DNA from 2 places in the Nocardioides sp. NPDC004968 genome. Region 1 is predicted to be linked to the other one. Evidence: riboswitches for the same ligand, from Rfam matches in the RefSeq annotation. Region 1 holds a riboswitch; the other holds the start of a gene.
The links. A riboswitch is a leader RNA that binds a small molecule or an ion and turns the genes downstream of it on or off. The one in region 1 is predicted to bind cobalamin.
Positions count from the first base shown of each region.

Region 2: it holds a riboswitch for cobalamin, as region 1 does, so the genes downstream of both, cobN (cobaltochelatase subunit CobN) here and ABZU72_RS27600 (magnesium chelatase subunit D family protein) in region 1, are expected to answer to the same signal.

Region 1 is NZ_JBEXJF010000056.1:2,996-14,078, reverse strand. Features, by position in the region: gene bluB (5,6-dimethylbenzimidazole synthase) at 1-472, shown strand, start outside; gene ABZU72_RS27645 (HAD-IA family hydrolase) at 490-1,125, shown strand; gene ABZU72_RS27640 (hypothetical protein) at 1,186-1,602, opposite strand; gene ABZU72_RS27635 (hypothetical protein) at 1,858-2,094, shown strand; gene ABZU72_RS27630 (hypothetical protein) at 2,099-3,313, opposite strand; gene ABZU72_RS27625 (hypothetical protein) at 3,481-4,101, opposite strand; gene ABZU72_RS27620 (hypothetical protein) at 4,205-4,825, opposite strand; gene ABZU72_RS27615 (hypothetical protein) at 4,867-5,580, opposite strand; gene ABZU72_RS27610 (helix-turn-helix domain-containing protein) at 6,001-7,122, shown strand; gene cbiE (precorrin-6y C5,15-methyltransferase (decarboxylating) subunit CbiE) at 7,125-8,309, opposite strand; cobalamin riboswitch at 8,372-8,513, shown strand; gene ABZU72_RS27600 (magnesium chelatase subunit D family protein) at 8,539-10,635, shown strand; gene cobO (cob(I)yrinic acid a,c-diamide adenosyltransferase) at 10,635-11,083, shown strand, end outside.
Region 2 is NZ_JBEXJF010000041.1:413-11,495, forward strand. Features, by position in the region: partial or broken gene ABZU72_RS24815 (cobyric acid synthase) at 1-1,161, opposite strand, end outside; gene cobF (precorrin-6A synthase (deacetylating)) at 1,158-1,943, opposite strand; gene cobN (cobaltochelatase subunit CobN) at 1,940-5,587, opposite strand; cobalamin riboswitch at 5,621-5,766, opposite strand; gene ABZU72_RS24830 (GNAT family N-acetyltransferase) at 5,744-6,304, opposite strand; gene ABZU72_RS24835 (helix-turn-helix domain-containing protein) at 6,402-7,022, shown strand; gene ABZU72_RS24840 (hypothetical protein) at 7,015-7,740, shown strand; gene ABZU72_RS24845 (NAD(P)/FAD-dependent oxidoreductase) at 7,722-9,152, opposite strand; gene ABZU72_RS24850 (hypothetical protein) at 9,345-9,986, shown strand; gene ABZU72_RS24855 (carboxymuconolactone decarboxylase family protein) at 10,009-10,350, opposite strand; partial or broken gene ABZU72_RS24860 (alpha/beta fold hydrolase) at 10,483-11,083, opposite strand, start outside.

The DNA.
Region 1 (11,083 bases):
GCTGGTGCGCTCGCCCGAGAGGCTGTCGGCCTTCCGTGAGCACGTCGCCACCGAGCGAGAGGTCTTCGCCTCCTCGCTGGCGGGGGAGCGCTCCGAGACCTTCTCGAAGATCAAGATCGAGGGGATCTGCGAGTCCGGGCTCGGCGTGGTCGTCGGCTACGACCCGACTCGCGGCGGCTCGGCGGTCCTCGGCCGCCACGCGATCGCCGACGCCGGTCTCTACTCGACCGTCCTCGCCATCCAGAACCTCTGGCTCGCCGCCACCGCCGAGGGCCTCGGCGTCGGCTGGGTCAGCTTCTACCGCGAGGAGTTCCTGCGCGACCTGGTCGGCCTGCCCGACCACGTACGTCCCGTCGCCTGGCTCTGCGTCGGCGCCGTCGCCGACCTCCCCGACGTCCCCGACCTGGAGCGTTTCGGCTGGCGCCACCGCTCCGCGCTCTCGACGGTGGTGCACGAGGAGAGGTTTGGGTAGTCCGTCAGGATCAGGTCGTGAAGAAGTACGTCCTCTTCGATCATGACGGTGTTCTGGTGGACACCGAGCTCTGGTACTTCAAGGCCGGCGAACGAGCGTTGGCGGAGATCGGTGTGGCGCTGGATCAGGAGCGATATCTCCGCGACATGAGCCAGGGGCTGGGCACCTGGACCCAGGCTCGGGCGGCCGGTGTCGACGAGCCGGTCATCGACAGGCAGCGTGAGGCGCGGGACGCCTACTACCAGGAGTATCTGCGGACCGAGGCGATCGAGATCGACGGAGTTGTCGACGCGCTCGCCGACCTGTCGCAGTACGTCCGGATGGCCATCGTGACCACGGCGAAGCGGGCCGACTTCGACCTCATCCACCAAGGGCGGCAGATCACCGGGTTCATGGACTTCGTGCTGGTCCGTGAGGACTACGACCGCTCCAAGCCGCACCCGGAGCCGTACTTGGCAGGGCTGAAGCGATTCGGTGCGACCCGTGACGAGACGCTCGTCGTCGAGGACTCGTCCCGAGGTCTCGCGTCGGCAGTTGCCGCGGGCATCGACTGTGCGGTCGTACGCAACAGCTTCACCGCGACCCAGGACCTCTCGCGGGCAACTCATCGGATCGACGCCTTGGCCGAGCTCGCGAGCATCGTCCGCGGGTAGTGCTCTCGAGCCACTGTGATCGGGGAAGCTCTGCCCGTGGGTGGTGCGTGTGACGGGCGATCACGGATTCGTGATCGTCAGACCGGTGATGGTCCAGCTGCCGCTCATGCTGACGGTGTGACCCTGCTCGAAGCCGAGGATCGGGCAGATGAAGCCTGTCGGGGTGTCGGTGACGACCAGGGAGGACCCGGTTGACGTGAACACCCCGGTCGCGTCATCGAAGACGCCGCTCACGGCACCGGCGATGTTGAACGCGCAGTCGGCGGCCTGGACGAACAGCGCCACGTTGGTGAATGCGGCGGGCGAGACCGAGCCGACCTCGGGTCCTGTGATGGCGAACTGCCAGGCACCGATGGGGTCGAAGGTGGAATCGCCGATGATCGGGTTGGTGCAGCCGCCATGGACGACTTGGCCCCACGTCGTAGCGGGTGCCCCGAAGAGCCTGCTCGCGCCCGCATTGGGGATGGTCCCGGACATGTCGAAGTCTTCGCAGATGAACGTCTGGCCGGCCTCAACGAAGGTGAAGTCGACGTAATCTCCGGTGAGATCGACCAGGGGTCCGCCGTGTGGTGTGTAAGCGTCGACATCGGCCTGCGCCGGTGAGGACGTCGCTACGACGGTTGCATTGCGAGTGCCCCGGCCGCAAGAGCGGTGAGCACCCGACTGACGAGGTTCTTCATGGTTCTCCCTGGAGGTGCGGGGTTAGTACCGAGAGGTTCACGCAGTGGCCGCGTGAGGAACGGTGACGTGCAGCCCGAGGGCGTTGTCGGCTGGGTCAGCTGCTACCGCGACGAGTTCCTGCTCTTCCTGGTCGGCCTGCCCGACCACGTACGTCCCGTCGCCTGGCTCTGTGCCGGTCAGGTCGACGGCGTACCCGAGGTCCTCGATCTGGAGCGCTTCGGCTGGCGCCACCGCTCCGCCCTCTCCTCGGTGGTCCATGAGGAGAGGTACACAGCAGCGTTGCCCTGATCGGTCACTCACCCTCGCCGTCCGGCAGGGGTGGCCGCTCTGGCACCTCAGGTCCGGGCAGCGGGCACGAAGGTCTAGCTGGCGATCCGCTGCACATGCTGAGGTCTTCCAACGGAACTCGGTTGAAGGCGTTGATCTGGCCTTGGGTGGCACGCACTGGGTTGTTCGGGCCTGAAGCCATAGCACTTACCAGGGGGCTGAGATCATCACCGTTCGTGCCGCAGTTGGCAAAAGACGGAATGTCGATGCCCGTAGACGGCGGGATGGTGCGACCGTTGTCATTTCTATAGTAGGGGCTGTTCAACGGACCCCGTGAGCCCGGATGTAGTCCGTCATAAGCGCCCAAAGGACCGCCGTTGTTGGCGTTGTAGCTCCCGCGGGCAAAATCTCCCCAGAGATACAGCTCAGCCGGGTGTTTCGTCCGGCACCGCGGACCGAGATCGACCGGCACTCCGTCAACTTCAAGGTCACTGAGCTGGATGAAGACCTTGCCGTTCACTAGCGCGGACGCCCCTGGAATGTCGCTCGGCCGCGGAGCGCACCCCGACGCCGCAGCCGGCCTGGACCACAGATGGACCATCAACGGCTGGACCTTGCCGCCGACCGGCGGGACGGAAATCGTCAGCGTTGCTGTGGCAGGGATGGTGCCGAAGGCGACCAGGTTGACCTTGTCTTCGGTGACGATCCCCACCTCGGCACCACCGCCCTCGATTGGCTTGATCGGGTACATCGGGTGCCGAAAGTAGGACGTCGGCCACTGTGTACTTGGATCCTCTGTCGCGCACGACGGTTGGTAAAATGGGTCGGGGAGGCAGGCAACTTTTCTAACGCAACTTGGCCCTACGTATCCCGTCGGATTCTCGATCGGATTGTTGAACTCCCCGTAATACATGGCCGCCCAGATCGGACGAGCTGTGATGGACATCTTCGAGCGCCGAGCGACTGCGTTTTGTGAAGCGGTGACGGTGCCTTCGGTGATGCTGATCGACCGGGGGGTGGGAAGGTCGCTGAATCCCGGCAGGCCCGCGGCCGGGTCGTCCGCGATCAACGCCTTCAGTTCCGGTATCGGAGCTTTCACATTGCTCTTGGTGGCACTTTGCGGATCGACTTCGGGGTCGCCCGTGGCCGGACCGGTGGGGAGAGCCAGGAAGGTAGTTGCCAGCAATAGGACGCCGACGGTCGCTCGGCCGGCGCGTGCTCCGAGGCGGGGAATGCGCATGAAGAGTTCCTCACGGTGGTCGGGTCCGGCGAGGGGCCGTACGGGTGTCCGCCCCCAGTTAAGTCCTAGGGTGTGGCGCTCGCCACATGTTCGATGAGCGTTGGGCTCGGAATCGGCGAAAGTTGTCACGCGCGTGACAACTTCGCTCGACTCGTCAATCCGGATGATCAGGGATTGGTGATCGTCAGGCCGGTGATCGCCCAGGTGCCGCTCACGCTGATGGCATCGTCTTTCATGAAGCCGAGGATCGGACAGATGAATCCGGCAGGGTCGTCGGCGATCGTCATGGTCGACCCAGTGGGCGTGAACACGCCAGTGACGTCGTCAAGCGTGCCGGAAACGTCCCCAGCGACGTTGAACGAGCAGCCAGCGGCCGAAAGGAGGAAGCTCACATCAGCGAGCTTGGCGGGCGATACCGATCCGACCTCGGGCCCTGTGATCGTAAATCCCCAGGTCCCAATCGGGTCGAACGTGGTAGCGCCGAAGATATTGTTGAAGCAGCCGCCGTAGTCGAGTTGGTCCCATGTGGCGGCCATGGTCCCGAGCGGCCTGCTGAGATCGGCGCTGATCAGAGTGCCGTGCAAGTCGAACTGATCGCAGCTGAACGTCTGCCCGACAAACTCGTCAGTGAAGGCGATCTCGTTGCCGATGAAGGCGACGGCGGGTCCGCCGTGTGGTGTGTATGTGTCGGCAGCAGCGTGGGCGGGCAAGGACATCACCGCGGCCGTGGCGATAGTGAGCCATCCGGTGGCGAGACCAGTGAGGACGCGATTGATCAAGTTCTTCATCAACTTCTCCAGCGGAGGTGGGTTGGCGATGTCGGAAGGGGTCTGTGCCGATGGCAGTTGCCAACGACACAGACCCCGGATGGATCGGTTCAGCGCTGGTCGATCACGGGTTGGTGATGGTGAGACCGTTGGCCGTCCAGGTCCCGGCCACGGAGATGGACTGTCCCTGTCCGACACCCAGGATCGGGCAGATGAAGCCGACCGGGTTGTCTGAGATGGTCAGCGTTGACCCGGTGGGCGTGAACACCTGCGTGGAGTCGTTGAAGGTGCCGCTCACCTCGCCCGCGACGTTGAACGAGCAGCCGGCGGCCTCGACAAACGCGGTGACGCTGGTGAGCGTGGCCGGCGAGACCGAGCCGACCTCGGCTCCGTCGACCCTCACGCCCCAGGTACCAGTCGGGTCGACGGTGGTGTCACCGGCGATCGGGTTGGTGCAGCCGCTGGACGCGAGGTTGGGCAGCGTACCGGCGGCCTCCCCGAACTCCCGGGTCTGACCCGGGTCGATGATGTTGCCGGTGAGGTCGAACTGCTCACAGGTCAGCGTCTGGTCGGCCTCGACCGCGGTGAAGGACACGTTGTTCCCGACAAACGTGATCGGGTTCGTGCCGTTCGGGGTGTAGCCGGCGGCGGCGGCCTGGGCCGGCGCGGACATGGCCGCGACGGTCCCGACAGCGAGGGCTCCGGCAGCGAGACCGGTGAGCACGCGGCTGGTGATCTTCTTCATGATGTTTCTCCTTGTGTGGTGTTGTGTTGAACCCGAGAGGCTCACGCGGTGCCCGCGCGAGGATTGGCGATCTGCAGCTCGAGGGAGTTGTCGGTGCCCGGCACCAGGGCGTTGATCGGGATGGAGCCGAACCAGGGGAAGAAGCCGGGGATGTCGAAGAAGTTCAGCGCGGCACACCCGGTGAAGCTCCCGATCGTGTAGGTCGAGGTGACCCGGCCGCCGCCGTTGACGGTGAAGAACTCACCCTCAGGAGTGCTGGCGGTGATGGTGACCGGTTCGGAGGTGTGGCAGCGGCTGCCGACAGCCAATGGCCACCAGATGCCGAACACCTTGGCCTCGACGTCGCTGAGCTGGATGTCGTAGGCGACCGTCGAGGTGAGCGTCGACTTGCCCAGCTGGCTGGTGGGCACGATGGCGCCGGACAGTGACCCGACCTGGGTCATGGTGACCTTGGCTCGGGCCGGGATCCCGAAGATGTCGAAGCTCATCGTCTGGGTCGGGATGGCGAGGGATCCCCCGACGATGTGGCCGTTGGTGGTGTCGATGACTGACTTGAGCACCGAGGGCCCGATGGCCATCGACGAGTCGACCTGCGCACCGATGTGCGTCGTACCGACGGCGTCGTAGTCGACCTTGAGGGTCGGGTTCTCGACGGCTTGGGCAGCGGGTGCCCCCGTGAGCAGCGCGGTGGCCACGAGCGCGGCGAATGCTGTGGCGACCCACGTGCGGTGACGGGGTGGAGGCTTGGTTCTCACGTTTTCCCCTTGCGGTCCGGGATGGATGACGCCACCCATTGACGCGGCCGCTGCCGAGGGCTGGCAACCGCGATGCCGCCGCGAGGTCGGGGATCCCGCCAAAACTGTCAGGTTGGTGACAACTTCGACCCAGCACGGAAAAGTTGTGAGGACCGTCACAACTTTTCAGGGTTATCCGGGAGCGAACCTCTGCCGCTCTGGACGCGGGGTCCGGCCGAGCCCTTCACTGCAGGGGATGTCGTCCTTCGCGCGGCTCCCCAGGTCGCAGCGCAGCGAGGGACGAGTGCGGAGGAGAGTTGCGTGACGACGAGGACACGACCGACTACGGATACGTTCACGGGCCCGATCCCGAGAAGGCCCCGGCCAACGCTGCGAATCGACCTTTCGCCGCCGCCCGACGCGATCGCTCGGGAGATCGTGGTGGCCTACCGGCCCCGGGCCCGTGACCTGTCTCGCCGCATCGCCGGACGCATCTGCCGCGAGGTGGCCGCGTTCGGCGATCCACGGGTGCACGACGTCATCGAGGAGGCACTCGGCGAGGCGGTCTCCCTGTTCGTCGACGCGATGGCCGGTGCACCCGTACGTGGGGCGACCGTGGCCCACATCTATCGACGTCTGGGCAGCCTGGAGGGAAGGGCCGGCCACAACCTCGATGCGATGCGAGCGGCACACCACATCGCGACGCAGGAGTTCTGGCGGGAGATGTCGAAGATCGCCGGCGAGCTGGAGCTGCCGCTGGCGTCGGTGAGCTACCTCGCCGAGGCACTCATGGACTACCAGCACCAGCTCCTCGAGCACGCGATGCGGGGCTTCGCCGAGCCCGCTCCGCCGATCGATCCCCGGCTGCCGCTCTTCGCGGCGCTCGTCGGCGACGTACGAGCGGGCGACCTGCGTGCTCTGGCCAGCCGTGCCGGCTGGGCCATCACCGATCGGGTGGCCGTGGCGGTGATTCCGGGTGGACCGGTCTCCGCCCACCTCGGCGCGCCCACGGCACGTCTGCTCGCCGGCTCGAGCGAGGGTGCCATGGTCATGATCGGGGCCTCGGGCGAGGTACAGCTTCGGGCCAAAGCGGTGGTCGCTGAGACGAGCCGCCCGGTCGCGGTCACCTGGGAGGTACGACTCGACGACACCCGCCACGCCGTTCGGTGGGGCATGCGGGCCCTGGCCCTGGTCGCCGAGCAGGTCATCCGCGCTTCTGAGGACGGCATCGTGTGGTGTGCCGCGCACCAGTCGGAGCTGTGCCTGCACGCCGACCCGATGCTGCGCCGGTTCGCGGACGAACAGCTGCTGGCGCCGCTCATGGAGGAGACCCCGAAACGGCGCCTGGCGCTCGCCGAGACCATGTTGGTCTGGCTGCGTACCCGCCCCAGCGCCCCCGTCGTCGCCGAGCACCTCATGGTCCACGAGCAGACCGTGCGCCACCGGCTCAGGCGTATCAAAGACCTCTTCGGCGACCGTCTCAGTGACCCGTCAGAGACCGTCGGGCTGCTCGCGGCCCTCGAGTCGACCACCCCGCGGTGGCGCCGCGACCTCGCCGGCTGATCTCACCCGATGGAGTGGGTCCACTGTGTGACCGACCTGGCCGGGGCCCAACCGGTGAAGGTGCCGATCGGGGCGGAGGTCTCGACCGCGATCCGGGTGAGCTCTCCGCCGTGTGCCTGGTAGGCGGTGGCGAGGAGCTGCTCGGTCTCCAGGGTGACGCCGTGGACGACGATGCGGCCGCCGGGGCGGAGGGCTCGCAGACAGGCGTCGAGTACGCCGGGGCGGGTCGCGCCGCCGCCGATGAAGATCGCGTCGGGGGCAGGGAGGTCGGCCAGGGCATCGGGGGCGCGGCCCTCGACGACGGTCAGGCCGGGTACGCCGAGGTGGCTCGCGTTGCGGGCGATCCTGGCCGCTCGGTCTGGGTTGGCCTCGATCGCGGTCGTGGTGCAGGTGGGGTGGGCGCGCATCCACTCGATGCCCACCGAGCCTGCGCCTGCGCCGACGTCCCAGAGGTGCTGACCCGGGACCGGGGCGAGGCGGGCCAGCGCCGAGGCCCGAAGGTCGCGCTTGGTCAGCTGGCCGTCGTTCTCGAAGGCGTCATCGGGGAGGCCGGCAGCCCAGCCGAAGAGCGGTGCGCCTACGCACTCGATCGCCACGATGTTGAGCCGCGGCACCTCGCGGGCCCAGGCCGAGGCGGTCGCGGTCTGCATGCTCTCCGTCTCCGTTCCGAGTTCACCGAGGACCGTCAGAGATGAGGCGCCCAACCCGGCTGTGACCAGCAGGTTCGCGACCTGCCCAGGAGTGGACTCGTCCGAGGAGAGCGCCAGGATCCGGCGGCCGGGAGCGAGCTCGCGCGCGACCAGCGAGACGTCGCGGCCGACGAGGCTGACGACCGCGCACGACTCTGCGGGCCAGCGCATCCGGGCGCGGGCGAGGGCGACGGAGGAGACGGCCGGTTCGATGCGTACGTTCTCCCGACCGAGAAGCGAGATCAGGGTCGTTCCGATGCCGGAGACGAGCGGGTCGCCCGAGGCCAGCGCGACCGCGTCCCCGAGGCCGTCGATGAGCGCCGGGAGCCCCTCGCGCAGCGGTGACGGCCAGGGTTCGCGCCGCTGGCCGGGGACGTCCGGGACGAGGTCGAGATGGCGCTTGCCGCCGAGGAGGACGGCGGAGTCTCGGATCAGCTGCTGGTGACGTACGGGGATCTCGTCCCAACCTCCGGCACCGATGCCCACCACGACGATCATGAGGCCAGACGCTACAGTGGCCGCTCAGGCGCGAGGTGCCCCGACTGCCCAGTCATCGGCTCTGTCACAGGAGCTGGTGAGGACGGTGGGAAGGGAGAATCTGGGAAGCCGGTGAGAATCCGGCACAGGCCCGCTGCGGTGAACGAGCCCCCTCGTGGGGGGACTCGACAAGTCCGAAGACCGGCCCCGCGTCCATCCAATCCAAGCGATAGGGAGCGGGAGCCTCTCCATGCCGGTTCATTACCCATTTTCTGCCGTCCTCGGCTGCCAGGCCGATGACCTCGACGACATGGGCCTCGCGCTCGTGCTCACCACCATCTCCCCGGAGATCGGCGGGGTCCTGGTCCGTGGCGAGAAGGGGACCGCGAAGTCGACGGCCGTGCGCGGCCTGGCGGCCGTGCTGCCCTCGATCTCGGTCTACGCCGGGGATCGGTTCTCGATCGACCCGGCCGACCCGTCCGCGGAGTCGCCTGACGGGCCCTTCGGGTCCGCCGCCGTCGAGGAGAGCAGGCCCGTGCGCCTGGTCGAGCTCCCGGTAGGGGCGACCGAGGACCGGGTCGTCGGCTCGCTCCACCTGGAGAGCGCGCTGTCGCGTGGCGCGGTCGAGTTCGAGCCGGGACTGCTCGCGCGGGCTCACCGCGGCCTGCTCTACGTCGACGAGGTCAACCTGCTCCACGACCACCTCGTCGACCTCCTCCTGGACGCGGCGGCGATGGGGCGGGTCAGCGTCGAGCGGGACGGCGTCTCGGTCGAGCACGCCGCCCGGTTCGTGCTGATCGGCACGATGAACCCCGAGGAGGGCGAGCTGCGCCCGCAGCTCCTGGACCGCTTCGGGCTCACGGTCGAGGTCGCCGCGCCCCGGGATCCGGCGCTGCGCGCCGAGGTCGTACGCCGCCGGATGGCCTTCGACCTGGACGCTCCCGCGTTCGTCGAGCGCTATGAGGCCGCCGAGCGCGACCTGACCGCACGGGTCTCCACCGCGCGCGCCCTCGTCGGGAAGGTTCGGCTCACCGCTCCCGGGCTGCTCAAGATCGCCGAGGTCTGCGCGGCGTTCGAGGTCGACGGGCTGCGCGCCGACATCGTCACCGCCCGCACCGCGGTCGCGCACGCCGCCTGGGCCGGTCGCTCCGAGGTCACCCGCGAAGACATCCGCCGGGCTGCTCTGCTGGCGCTCCCGCATCGGCGCCGTCGCAACCCCTTCGACGCTCCCGGGCTCGATGAGGACCTGCTCGACCGCATCCTCGGCGACGAAGAGTTGCCGCCCGAGCCGCCGGAGGGAGGGCCTTCGGATGACTCGGAGGACAACTCGGGCGCCGAAGGTGACCGTGTTGGTCTCGACACGCCTCCGCCTAGCGGCTCCGGCGGCTCGACCAGCGATGAGGACGGCTCGACCGACCAGCAACCGCCGGTTGAGCCCGCGAGCGAAGCGAGCGCCCAACCGGATGGGCACAGTGAGACCAACACAGCCGGTTCCGCAGGCGAGTCCGTCACTGCCGCTGCCACCGCCTACCGCCCCCGCCTCCTGACCGTGACCGGCCTGGGCATGGGCCGCACCGGCGGCCGGAGCAAGGCGATCGGCAGCAGCGGCCGCCGGATCGGCGCCAGCGTGAGCACCCGCGGCTCGCTCCACCTCGTCGAGACGCTCAAGGCGGCCGCGGGCAAGCAGGGCGCCCGGGACCGTACGTCGGCGAAGGTGGAGTTGCGGATCGAGGATCTCCGCACCGCGGTCCGTGAGGGCCGGGAGGCCAACCTGGTGCTCTTCTGCGTGGACGCGTCCGGGTCGATGGCCGCGCGCAAGCGGATGGCGCAGGTGAAGGCCGCGGTCCTCTCGCTGCTGCTCGACGCCTACCGGCGCCGCGACAAGGTCGGGATGATCACGTTCCGGGGCGAGGGCGCCGAGCTGGTGCTGCCGCCGACCGGGTCGGTCGACCTCGCCGCGGCACGTCTCGACGAGGTGCCCGCCGGAGGACGTACGCCGCTGGCCGAAGGCCTCCTCGAGGCCGCCCGCGTGCTCCAGCGCGAGCACCTGCGCGACCCCGATCTGCGGCCGCTGCTGGTGGTCGTCACCGACGGTCGCGCCAACTCCAAGACCCACGGCAAGGAGGCCGTCCGACGTTCGCAGCAGGCCGCCGCGTACGTCGCCGGTCTGGGCGTCACCACCGTCGTCATCGACTCCGAGAGCGGGCCGATGCGGCTCGGGCTGGCTCGGCAGCTGGCCGACCACCTGGGTGCCGAGCACGTGCCGGTCGCCGAGGTGAGCGCCGAGGCGCTGACCTCCGCCGTCCACGGGTTCACCGGATCCACCATGGGAAGGGGCGCTGCCTGATGCCGAAGGGACAGCCGCTGAACGTACCCGACGACGGGCTCACCACCCGCCAGCGCCGCAACCGGCCCCTGGTGATGGTCCACACCGGCCCCGGCAAGGGGAAGTCGACCGCCGCCTTCGGGGTCGCGCTGCGAGGCTGGAACCAGGGCTGGCGGATCGGGGTCTTCCAGTTCGTGAAGTCGGCCAAGTGGCGCATCGGCGAACAGACCGTGCTCGAACGCCTCGGCAAGCTGCACGAGGAGACCGGCGAGGGCGGGCCGGTCGACTGGCACAAGATGGGCTCCGGCTGGTCCTGGAGCCGCAAGCAGGGTGACGCCGAGGACCACGCCGCGGACGCCGCCGAGGGCTGGGCCGAGATCAAGCGGTGCCTTGCCGCGGAGACGTACGACCTGCTCGTCCTCGACGAGTTCACCTACCCGATCAAGTGGGGCTGGGTCTCTGCCGACGA
Region 2 (11,083 bases), on a different contig from region 1:
CGCTTCGACCCCGAGCGCCGACCCGGTGGGCAGGCGGAGGTTCTTGGCGGGGGTGAAGTCGGTGCGTACGTCGAGCAGACCCAGCCCCTCGACCTCGGCGACCGAGCCCTCGACACCGTCGGGATCCGCGATCACGCCGCCGAGCATCTGGAAGCCGCCGCAGATCCCGAGGAGCGGGCGGCCGCGGCGTACGTGCTCGGCCAGGGCCACGTCGAGGCCACGCGAGCGGAGCCAGGCCAGGTCGCTGATCGTGGACCGCGTGCCAGGCAGGACGACCAGGTCGGCGTCGGCGACGTCGGCCGGTGAGGAGGCGAAGACGACGTCGAGGTCCGGCTCCAGGCCGAGCGCGTCGACGTCGGTGAAGTTGGAGATCCGGGGGAGGCGTACCACCGCGACCTTGCGGGTGGCGCCGGCTTCCGCACGCCGTCCGTCGAGGTCGAGCGCGTCCTCGGAGTCGAGCCACAGCGACGGCTCCCAGGGCAGCACCCCGAAGACCGGGCGCCGGGTGAGCGACTCCAGCGAGTCGAGTCCGGGCTTGAGCAGCCCGGCGTCGCCACGGAACTTGTTGACCACAAAACCGCTGATCAGAGCCTGGTCCTCGGGCTCTAGGAGCGCCAGGGTGCCGTACATCGCCGCGAACACCCCACCCCGGTCGATGTCGCCGACGACCACGGTCGGCAGCCCGGCATGCCGCGCCAGGCCCATGTTGACGTAGTCGCCGGCCCGCAGATTGATCTCGGCCGGGCTGCCTGCGCCCTCGGCGACGATCACGTCGAAACGAGAGGCGAGATCGTCGTACGCCGCATGGGCCGCGGTCGCCAGATGCCGGCGCCCCGCCTCCCAGTCGTGGGAGGAGACCTCGCCCGCGGGATGCCCCATCAGGACCACGTGGCTGCGGCGGTCGGAGCCGGGCTTGAGCAGCACCGGGTTCATCGACGGCTCCGGGGTGACCCGCGCCGCCAGCGCCTGTACCCACTGCGCCCGGCCGATCTCGGCGGTCGTCCCGTCAGAGGCCTGGCAGACCATCGAGTTGTTGGACATGTTCTGGGCCTTGTAGGGCGCGACCTTGACGCCGCGGCGGGCGAACGCCCGGCACAGCCCGGTCGTCACGACCGACTTGCCCGCATCCGAGGTCGTGCCGGCGACCAGCAGGCCGCTCATGCTTTCGGAGCCCGCAGGAGGTAGATGTCCATGACCCAGCCGGACTTCTCGCGCAGCCGAGTGCGTGCCTCCTCGATCGCCGGAAGGACCTCGCCGACCGTGCCCGCGGCCAGCTCCTCCTCACGGGTGCCGAGGTTGCCGCCCCACCAGATCCGCCAGTCCTCGAGCCCGGGGAGGTCGACGACCCGGTTGAGCATCACCACGAGGTTGTCGTGCCCGGCCTCGACGGCCTCGAGCACGGCGCGGCCGGTGGTGACGTAGAGCGGGCGCCCGACGTCATGGAGGACGAGCCGGTGCCGGGCGGCGAGCAGCTGCACCGAGGAGATCCCGGGGATGACGTCGACCTCGACATCGAGCTGCTCGGAGATCTGGTCGACGACCCGGATCGTGGAGTCGTAGAAGGCCGGGTCGCCCCAGACCAGGAAGCCGACGTCGCCGGGGTGCTCGGCCAGCACGGCGAGATATCGCTCGACCCGGGCCCGGTGCCAGTCGGCGACGGCGGCCCGGTACTCCGCGTCGGTCCCGGTGAACTCCTCACGCCGCTCGCGGGGCGCGTCGGCGACCTTGACCACCCGGGCGGGTTCGTCGAGATGGCGGTCGAGCAGCTCCTCGCGAGCCCGGACCAGCGGGTCGGGCATGCCCTGCTTGACCGTGCCCGACTTGTCGGTGACCAGGAAGAAGTCGACCGACCGCATCGCGGCCACGGCCTCGAGGGTGACCTGGTCGGGGTCACCGGGGCCGACCCCGATGATCTTGATCCGACGCTTGCCAGAAGAACTCATTCCTCCTCCAGATCACCTTCGATGTCGAGATAGATCTCCTGCATCGCCGCGACGAGCTCGGGGTCGGGAGACTCCCACAGCCCGCGCTCGGCAGCCTCGTGCAGCCGCTCGACGATGCCGCGCAGCGCCCACGGGTTCGAGGATCGCATGAACTCCTGGTTGGTCTCGTCCAGGACGTACTCACGGGCGAGCTTCTCGTACATCCAGTCCTGCACCACGCCGGCGGTCGCGTCGAAACCGAAGAGGTAGTCGACGGTCGCGGCCAGCTCGAAGGCGCCCTTGTAGCCGTGGCGCTGCATCGCCGAGATCCAGCGCGGGTTGACCACCCGGGCCCGGAAGACGCGGTTGGTCTCCTCCTGCAGCGTGCGGGTCTTGATGGCGTCGGGGGAGGTGGAGTCGCCGACGTACGCCTTCGGCTCGCTGCCGGTCAGCGCGCGGACGGTCGCGAGCATGCCGCCGTGGTACTGGAAGTAGTCGTCGGAGTCGGCGATGTCGTGTTCGGCGGAGTCGACGTTCTTGGCGGCGACCTTGATCCGGCGGTAGTTGGCGCGCATGTCGTCGGCCGCCGGGGCGCCGTCGAGGTCGCGGCCGTAGGCGAAGCCGCCCCACGCCGTATAGACGTCGGCGAGATCCTGGTCGGAGCGCCAGTTGCCGGCCTCGATCACCTGCAGGATCCCGGCACCGTACGAACCCGGCTTGGAGCCGAAGATCCGGGACGTCGCGCGGCGCTGGTCGCCGTGATCGGCGAGGTCCTCGAGGGTGTGCGCACGGACGAAGTTGTCGGTGTCCGACTCGTCGAGGTCGGCCACCATCCGGACCGCGTCGTCGAGCATCGAGACGACATGCGGGAACGCGTCGCGGAAGAACCCGGAGATGCGTACGGTCACGTCGATCCGGGGCCTGCCGAGCTCTTCGAGCGAGATGACGTCGAGGTGCGTGATCCGGCGGGAGGCCTCGTCCCACTCGGGGCGCACCCCGAGCAGTGCGAGCACCTCGGCGACGTCGTCGCCGGACGTACGCATCGCGGACGTGCCCCACACCGAGAGCCCGACCGATGTCGGGTAGTCGCCGGTCTCGTCCAGGTAGCGCTGCAGCAGCGAGTCGGCCATCGCCTGCCCGGTCTGCCACGCCAGCCGCGACGGCACCGCGCGCGGGTCGACGGTGTAGAAGTTGCGCCCGGTGGGGAGTACGTTGACGAGCCCCCGCAGCGGCGAGCCCGACGGCCCCGCGGGGACGAAGCCACCGTCCAGCGCGTGCAGGACGGCGGACAGCTCGTCGGTCGTCCCGTTCAGCCGCGGCACCACCTGCTCGGCGGCGAAGACGAGCACCTGGCGCACGGCCGGGTCGTCGTGGAGCGTCTCGGCGACCGCCGGGTCCCAGCCGGCCGCGTCCATCCGCTCGACCAGCCCCCGAGCCTGGGTCTCGATCTCGTCGACCGCTGACCTCCCGGTGGTCGAGCCTGTCGAGACCCCTTCCTTGAGTCCGAGCGCCGCTCGCAGCCCGGGCACGGCGCCGCCGACGCCGCCCCACACCTGCGCGGCGCGCAGGATCGAGAGCACCAGGTTGACCCGCGCCTCGCCCTCGGGCGCGGCGCCCAGGATGTGCAGGCCGTCGCGGATCTGGGCGTCCTTGATCTCGCAGAGCCAGCCGTCGATGTGGAGCATGAAGTCGTCGAAGTCGTCGTCCTCGGGCCGCTCCTCCATGCCGAGGTCGCGGTGGAGCTCGGCGGCCTTCATCAGCTGCCAGATCTCGCCGCGGATGGCGGGCAGCTTGGCCGGGTCCATGGACGAGATCCGGTCGTACTCCTCCATCAACGACTCCAGCCGCGCGATGTCGCCGTAGGACTCCGCGCGTGCCATCGGCGGCACCAGGTGATCGATGATCGTGGCGTGCGCGCGGCGCTTCGCCTGGGCGCCCTCGCCGGGGTCGTTGACCAGGAACGGGTAGATCAGCGGCATGTTGCCGATGGCCGCATCCGGGCCGCAGGACGCCGAGAGCGCGGCGTTCTTGCCGGGCAGCCACTCCATCGAGCCGTGCTTGCCGAGGTGGACCACGGCGTCGGCGCGGAAGCCGTGCTCGAGCCAGCGGTAGGCACCGAGGTAGTGGTGCGACGGCGGCAGGTCCGGGTCGTGGTAGATCGCGACCGGGTTCTCGCCGAACCCGCGCGGCGGCTGGATCAGGATGACGATGTTGCCGGCCTGGAGCGTGGCCAGCACGAGCTCACCCGAGTCGTTGACGAACAGGCTCCCCGGCGTCGGCCCCCAGGTCTCGACCATCTGTTCGCGCAGGTCAGCCGGGAGATCCGCAGTCCACTTGTCGTAGTCGGCCTTCGAGATGCGGACGTGGGCGTCGGTGAGCTGGGCGTTGGTCAGCCACTCCTCGTCCTGGCCACCGGCCGCGATCAGCGCGTGGATCAGCGCGTCGCCGGCGGCGGTGTCGCCCTCCTCGGCGGCGACGGAGTCGAGGATGCGTACGACCTCGTTGTCCTGTCCCAGGTCATAGCCCTCCTCGCGGAGCCGGCGCAGCATCCGGATCGCGGAGACCGGGGTGTCCAGGCCGACCGCGTTGCCGATCCGGGAGTGCTTGGTGGGGTAGGCGGAGAGCACCAGCGCGAGGCGCTTGTCGGGGTTGGCCGTGTGCCGCAGGCGGGCGTGGTTGACCGCGATCCGGGCGACCCGCGCGGTGCGCTCGGGGTCGGCGACGTAGTGGGGGAGACCCTGCTCGTCGAGCTCCTTGAAGGAGAACGGGGCGGTGATGATCCGCCCGTCGAACTCGGGGATCGCGATCTGGTTGGCTGAGTCGAGCGGCGTGACGCCGTCGTCGGAGACCTCCCACTCCGCGCGCGAGCTGGTCAGGCACAGGCCCTGCAGCACCGGGATGTCGAGCGCCGCCATCCGCTCCACGTCCCAGGCCTCGTCCTCGCCACCGGCGCTCGCCGAGGCAGGCACGGAGCCACCGGCCGCGAGCACGGTCACGATCAGCGCGTCGAGGGTGCCGAGCGCCTCGTAGAGGTCATCGGGGGCCGAGCGGAGGGAACCCGCGAAGACGGGTACGCCGGTGGCCGCGCCAGTCGCGTCGATGGCGTCGGCCAGCGCGTGGGCGAACGCGGTGTTCCCGCTGGTCTCGTGGGCGCGGTAGTAGAGCACCCCGATCCTGGGGAGTTGTGAAGCTGAGGGTGACCCATGGGCCACGCTGGGGTTCACAACCCGCTCCGGGACGCCCCAGGCCGGGACGGAGGCCGGCGGCTCGAACCCGAAGCCGGTCAGCAGGACCGTGTCGGAGAGGAACGCGTGCAGCTGGGCGAGGTTCGTCGGCCCGCCCTCGGCGAGATAGCGGTGAGCCTCGGCGGCGACACCCATCGGAACGGTGGAGTGCTCCATCAGCTCGGCGCTCGGCTGCTGCTCGCCGCCGAGGACCACGACCGGCGTGCCGCGCTCCTTGACGGCGCTCAGGCCGTCCCACAGGTCGGTGGGCGAGCCGAGGAGCCGGAAGACGACCAGGTCGGCGTCGGCCACGACCTGCTCCAGATCGGTCGCTCGCGACGGGTTCGCCCAGGCGTACTCGGCGCCGCTGGCACGGGCCGAGAGCAGGTCGGTGTCCGAGGTGGACAGAAGGGCGATGCGTACGCGTGCAGAGTCGGCCATGCCGAGTTCCTCCTAGGGGTTCTCGCCCCGTCGATCGGTCGGATTGCCCGTGGCCAGTGTCTGGCTGTGTCCGTGCCCAGAAGCTGTACGGACGTCACAGTGGCGGAACCGCCCCGGACTCTCACCGGGTTCCTGCGCCACGAGCGTGCTCGCAGCCTACCCCGCGTGGCGCGCGAGCCAGGTCTCGCGGGTGACCTCGTACTCGACCTCGCCGTCGGCGTGCCCGGCGAGCGGTTCGTCGAAGGTCTCGTGGAAGGCGCGTACGAAGCTCATCCCGACAGCGACCATGGTCGCGCGGGACGCCTCGTTGACCGCCATCGTCTGCGCGATCACCCGATCGATCCCGAGGTCCTCGAACCCGTGGCGGAGCAGCTCGAGCGAGCCTTCCTTCGCATAGCCCTTGCGCCACTGGCGTTGCGGGAGCCGGTAGCCCAGCTCGGCGGCATCGGTGCGCGGCGGGTTGTCGGGCGGCTCGAACATGTAGAGCCCGACGGCCTCACCGGCCGCGTACCCGATCCACTTGCCCAGCGCCTCCGTCTCCTTCGCCACCCGGATCCACTTGTGCATCCGCTCCTCGGTCTCCTCCGGCCTGAGCGCGCGGGTGAACAGATGGCGGAGCACCACGGGGTCCGAGTTGAGCTCGACGAGGAACGGCAGATGCTCCTCGGAAAGCGGGACCAGGTCGAGGCGCTCGGTGCGCAGACGGGCTTGCGGCATGGGCCAGACGTTAGCCAGGACGTACGTCGGTGGCACCTGGTTTCTGGGGCGATCACCTCAATTGACAAATCTGTTTGTCAATTGCATCCTGGATCTTGTGAGCAACGGCATCATCTATGTCGACGAGCCGGACCGGGTGGCCGCGGCGCTGTCGCCTATTCGTCGGCAGCTGCTCGGTCACCTGCAGGAGCCCACGTCGGCCACCCAGCTCGCTGCCGTGCTCGAGCTGCCTCGCCAGCGGGTGAACTACCATCTGCGGGCGCTCGAGTCGGCCGGGTTGGTGGAGCTGGTCGAGGAGCGGAAGCGCCGCGGATTCGTCGAGCGGATCGTGCGTGCGAAGCCGGGTGCGATCGTGGTCGACCCATCGGTGATGGGCCGCGGATCCGAGTCTGCTGAGAGCGCCGGGCGGATCATGGACCAGTTCGCCGCCGACCACCTGGTCGGGGTCGCGGCAGCCACCGTGCGGGATGTAGCCCGTATGCAGGTCAAGGCAGACGAGCAGGGCAAGCGCCTGCTCACGTTCACGATCGAGGCCGCCGTGCGCTTCGCTGACGCCGCCGACGTGCACAGATTCACCGAGGAGCTGACCGAAGCGCTGCGGCGTACGGCCGAAAGCTTCGACAGCCCGACCGGTCGTCAGTACCGCGTGGTCATCGGCGGGCATCCCGCCCCGGCCGCGGTGGCCGAACCGTCCGAACAGGAGCAGAGTGATGAATGACATTCAGCGCGGCGAGACGCCGCGGATCGAGGTCACCGCGTCGGCCTCGGCCGATGCCGCGTGGCAGGCGCTGCGGGATCCGGCCGCCATCCGACAGTGGCACGGCTGGGACACCGATGAGGCCGAGGCCGAGATCGACTCGATCTACTTCACCGACGTCGTCGAGGAGGCCGACCGGCGCACACTGGTCGTCAACGGCGGCGACAAATTCGAGATCCAGCCGGACGGCGACGGTGTCCGAATCACGCTGACTCGTGCGCCGTTGTCCGGCAACCCGGACTGGGACTCGTACTACGACGATGTCACCGAGGGATGGACGTCGTTCATGCATCAGCTTCGGTTCGCGCTCGAGCGCCGGCCCGGCATGACGCGCCGCACGCTGTTCTTCGCCGATCGCGGCACCTACTCGGGCACCGTCATCGAGCGGCTCGGCCTCGACGCTGTCGCCGACCAGCCCCGGGGCAGCCGCTACACAACGACGATCGCCGGCGAGGACGTGACTGGCGAGGTCTGGTTCCGCTCGGCGCACCAGCTGGGCGTGACGGTCGACGCATGGGGCGAGGGCCTGCTGGTGATCGCCGGCACCGCGCCGTCGGACGCCGACCCGGCCGGCACGTCGATGGCCATCCTCAGCACGTACGGCCTCGACGGCACCGACTTCGGGCAGCTCGACACGAGGTGGGCCGGCTGGTGGGCCGATCACCGGGCGGGGGAGTGATCCCCATCCAGGTGGCGTAGAGCGCGGTGGGCGGCGTGGTAGCCGCACATGCCGTGGACGCCGGCGCCGGGCGGGGTGGCGGCGGAGCAGAGGAACATCCCGGGGATGCCGGTGTCGTAGCCGGCGAGGGTGGGCCGGACGATGAGCTGGCGAAGGGTGTTGGCGCCGGTTGAGATGTCACCCCCGACGTAGTTGAGGTTGTACGCCGCGTAGTCGGCCGGTGTGGTGACGTGCGTCGCCACGATCTGATCGCGGAAGCCGGGGGCGAAGCGCTCGATCTGGGCCAGCACCGCGTCGGTGGCGTCGCCCTCGTAGCCGTGCGGGACCTGCGCGTAGGCCCAGACCGGGTTGAGGTCTCCCGCCGAACGGGACGGGTCCGCGACGTACTGCTGACCGAGCAGCACGAACGGACGCTCCGGCATCCTGCCCGCCGCGATCTCCCGCTCGCTGGTCGCCACCTCGGCGATCGTCCCGCCGAGATGGACGGTGCCGGCGCGGCCGACCTCCGGGTCACGCCACGGGATCGGCCCGCGGACCGCGAGGTCGAGCTTGTACGCCGCGGGGCCGTGCTGCCACCTCCGCATCGCCCGGCGCTGCCGCTCGGGGAGGGCGGAACCGGCGATGTCGGCGAAGCCGCCTGGACTGGTGTCGAACAAGGTGACATCGGCGTCCGGAATGTCGGCGAGGTTGCGGACGGTGGTGCCGGTGACGATGGTGCCGCCCAGCTCCTCGAGCCGCTCGGCCATGGCGAGGGTGATCGCGTGGGAGCCGCCCTCGGCGACCGGCCAGCCGTAGCGATGCCCGCTCACCACGAGCATGGTGCCCACGGCGGCCGGGCCCGGACGGTCCAGCGGCTGGAAAGCGTGCGCCGCGCATCCGGCGAAGAGCCCCTTCGCCGCCTCCTCGCGGAAGGCCCGCGCGAGCACGGTGGCCGGTGGCGCGGCGCGCATCCCGAAGCCGGCCAGGCGGAACGGATGCCGGGGGAGTCGCACCATCGGACCGAGGACGTGGTCCGAGATCGCGTCCCAGCCGCGTACGACCGGGCCGAACACCTGCTGCCAGCGCTGTCCGTCGGCACCCAAGCCTGCGGCCGTCTCCTCGACGGAACGGTGCAGGAGCGCTGCCGTGCCTGTGTCGAGCGGATGGGCGAGCTCGACCTCGGGAAAACGCCAGGTCAGGCCGTACTTCTCCAGCTCGAGGCCGCAGAGGAACGGTGAGGCCAGGCCGAGCGGATGGATCGCCGAGCAGATGTCGTGGCGCAGCCCCGGCAGGGTCAGCTCGGCGGTGCGCGTCCCACCGCCGACGGTCTCCGCGGCTTCGACGACCGTGACCTTCACGCCCTGCTGCGCGAGCACGATCGCAGCCGCCAGGCCGTTGGGCCCGGCGCCGACGACGGTTGCGGTGGACGACATCAGGACACAGCCTGACGCCTTGTCGCGGCCGCGACAAGCGACACAGGCGTACGTAGAACTGCGTAGGTCGATGCCGCGTCCGACCGGACGCCCGGCCGGAGCGACAGCGGAAGGCTCGAGTCATCCCATCCGAGCAAGCGAGGAGATTCGAGAATGTCCACGTCGACCACGTCTTCACAGGCAGCTACAGCCGTGTCCCGCTCTGCCCACAACCGGGCGATCGCAGGGGCTGCGGTCTTCCTGGTCGCCTACCTGGCGGTGAGCCCGGTGGCGGGCATGTTCGCCACCGGCGACATCCCGCTACCGACCGATCCCGGCGAGCAGATCAAGGCCTTCCTGGTCGCCAACCCGCTCGCGGCGATCTCCGGAGCGATCCTGCAAGCCGTCTCGGTCATCGGCTTCGCGGTCTTCGCCCGCGTCGTGGTGCCGATGACCGGCAACCGTGCCCTGGGCGTGGTCGCCGGCGTCTCGGTGGCCGCGATGCTGGTGTCCTCGGTGATCACCCTTGTCTCCGCGGTGTTCGCGGCCGACCTCTCCGCCGACACCCTCGCGACGCTTCGCCTCACCGGCTTCTACGCCGGCGGCGTGGTGAACGTGACCACGCTCGGCTTCGTCGCCTTCGCCGCCTCGCGTCAGCTCGTCCGCATCGGCGCGGTGGGGAGGGGCACCGCGACCCTCGGGTACGTCGTGGGCACGCTGTCGATGCTGTCGGTGATCTCCCTCGCCGTCTACTACGCCAACCTCTTCCTGCCGCTGGGCCGGGTGGGGTCGATGGTGTGGACGCTCGTCGCGGCGATCGTGCTGATGCGGCGTACTGGAAGGTCGGCGAAGTGAGAGTCCGGACCGCGGTTCGGACTCAGTCGTTCAGGACGCGGTTGGCGACGGCGAAGGCGGTGTTGGCGGCGGGTACGCCGACGTAGATCGAGGTCTGCAGGAGCACCTCGATGATCTCCTCGCGGGTCAGCCCGTTGGTGAGCGCGGCGCGGAGATGGAACTCGAGCTCGTCGAAGTGGCGGCCGGCGACCAGGGCGGTGAGGACGCCGATCGAGCGGTCCCGGCGGGCGAGGCCGGGGCGGGTCCAGATCGTGCCCCAGGCGTAGCGCGTGATCAGGTCCTGGTAGTCGCGGTTGATGTTGGTGATCGCGGCGGTGGCCCGGTCGACGTGGTCGTCGCCGAGCACCTGGCGGCGTACGTTCATACCGGCCGCGTAGGCCTGGTCCGAGGCCGTCACGTGGGAGGTGATCAGGCTGGCGACGGCGTGCGGTGCCTCGGCGGGAGCGAGGTGACCGACGGCGTCGAGGCTGACGAGCCGCCCGCTGCGCACCCCGACGACGATCTCCTCGAGCGAGGCCGGCGGGGTCGGGGCGTCGTCGACACCCGCGATCGCCAGGACCGGTGCGGCGATCTCGGCGAGCCGGCCGCGGACGTCGTACGCCGCCAGCGCATCACAGACCAGCGCGTAGCTCTCCGCGTCGGCGTCGCGCAGCGAGTGGAGCAGGGCGCCGCCCCGGGCGGGCTCGCGCTCGAGGAAGCCGGGGGCGAACCAGCGCTGGGTGGAGCCGGCGACCTGTGAGGCGGTGCCTGCGGCGCGTACGGTCTTCGCGCGGTCGTTCCAGCCCTCCGGCTCGCCGATCTTGGCGCCGGTGTTGGTGAGCACCGCGGCGCTCACCCGGGTGGGTGCGTCGAGCAGGAGCTGGAGGCCGACGGCGCCGCCGACCGAGTCGCCGGCGTAGGCGAAGGTGCCGTGGCGCTCGCCGCGGTCGGTGAGGACCCGGTCGATGCAGGCGAGCACGCCCGCGGCGAGGTCGGCCATCGAGAAGGCGTCGGAGGTGGGGGTGCCGTGGCCGTGGCCCGGGAGCTCCCAGCCGATGACGTGGAAGCTGTCCGCGAGCAGCTCGGCGGTGGCGGCCCAGAGCGCGGTCACCGAGGTG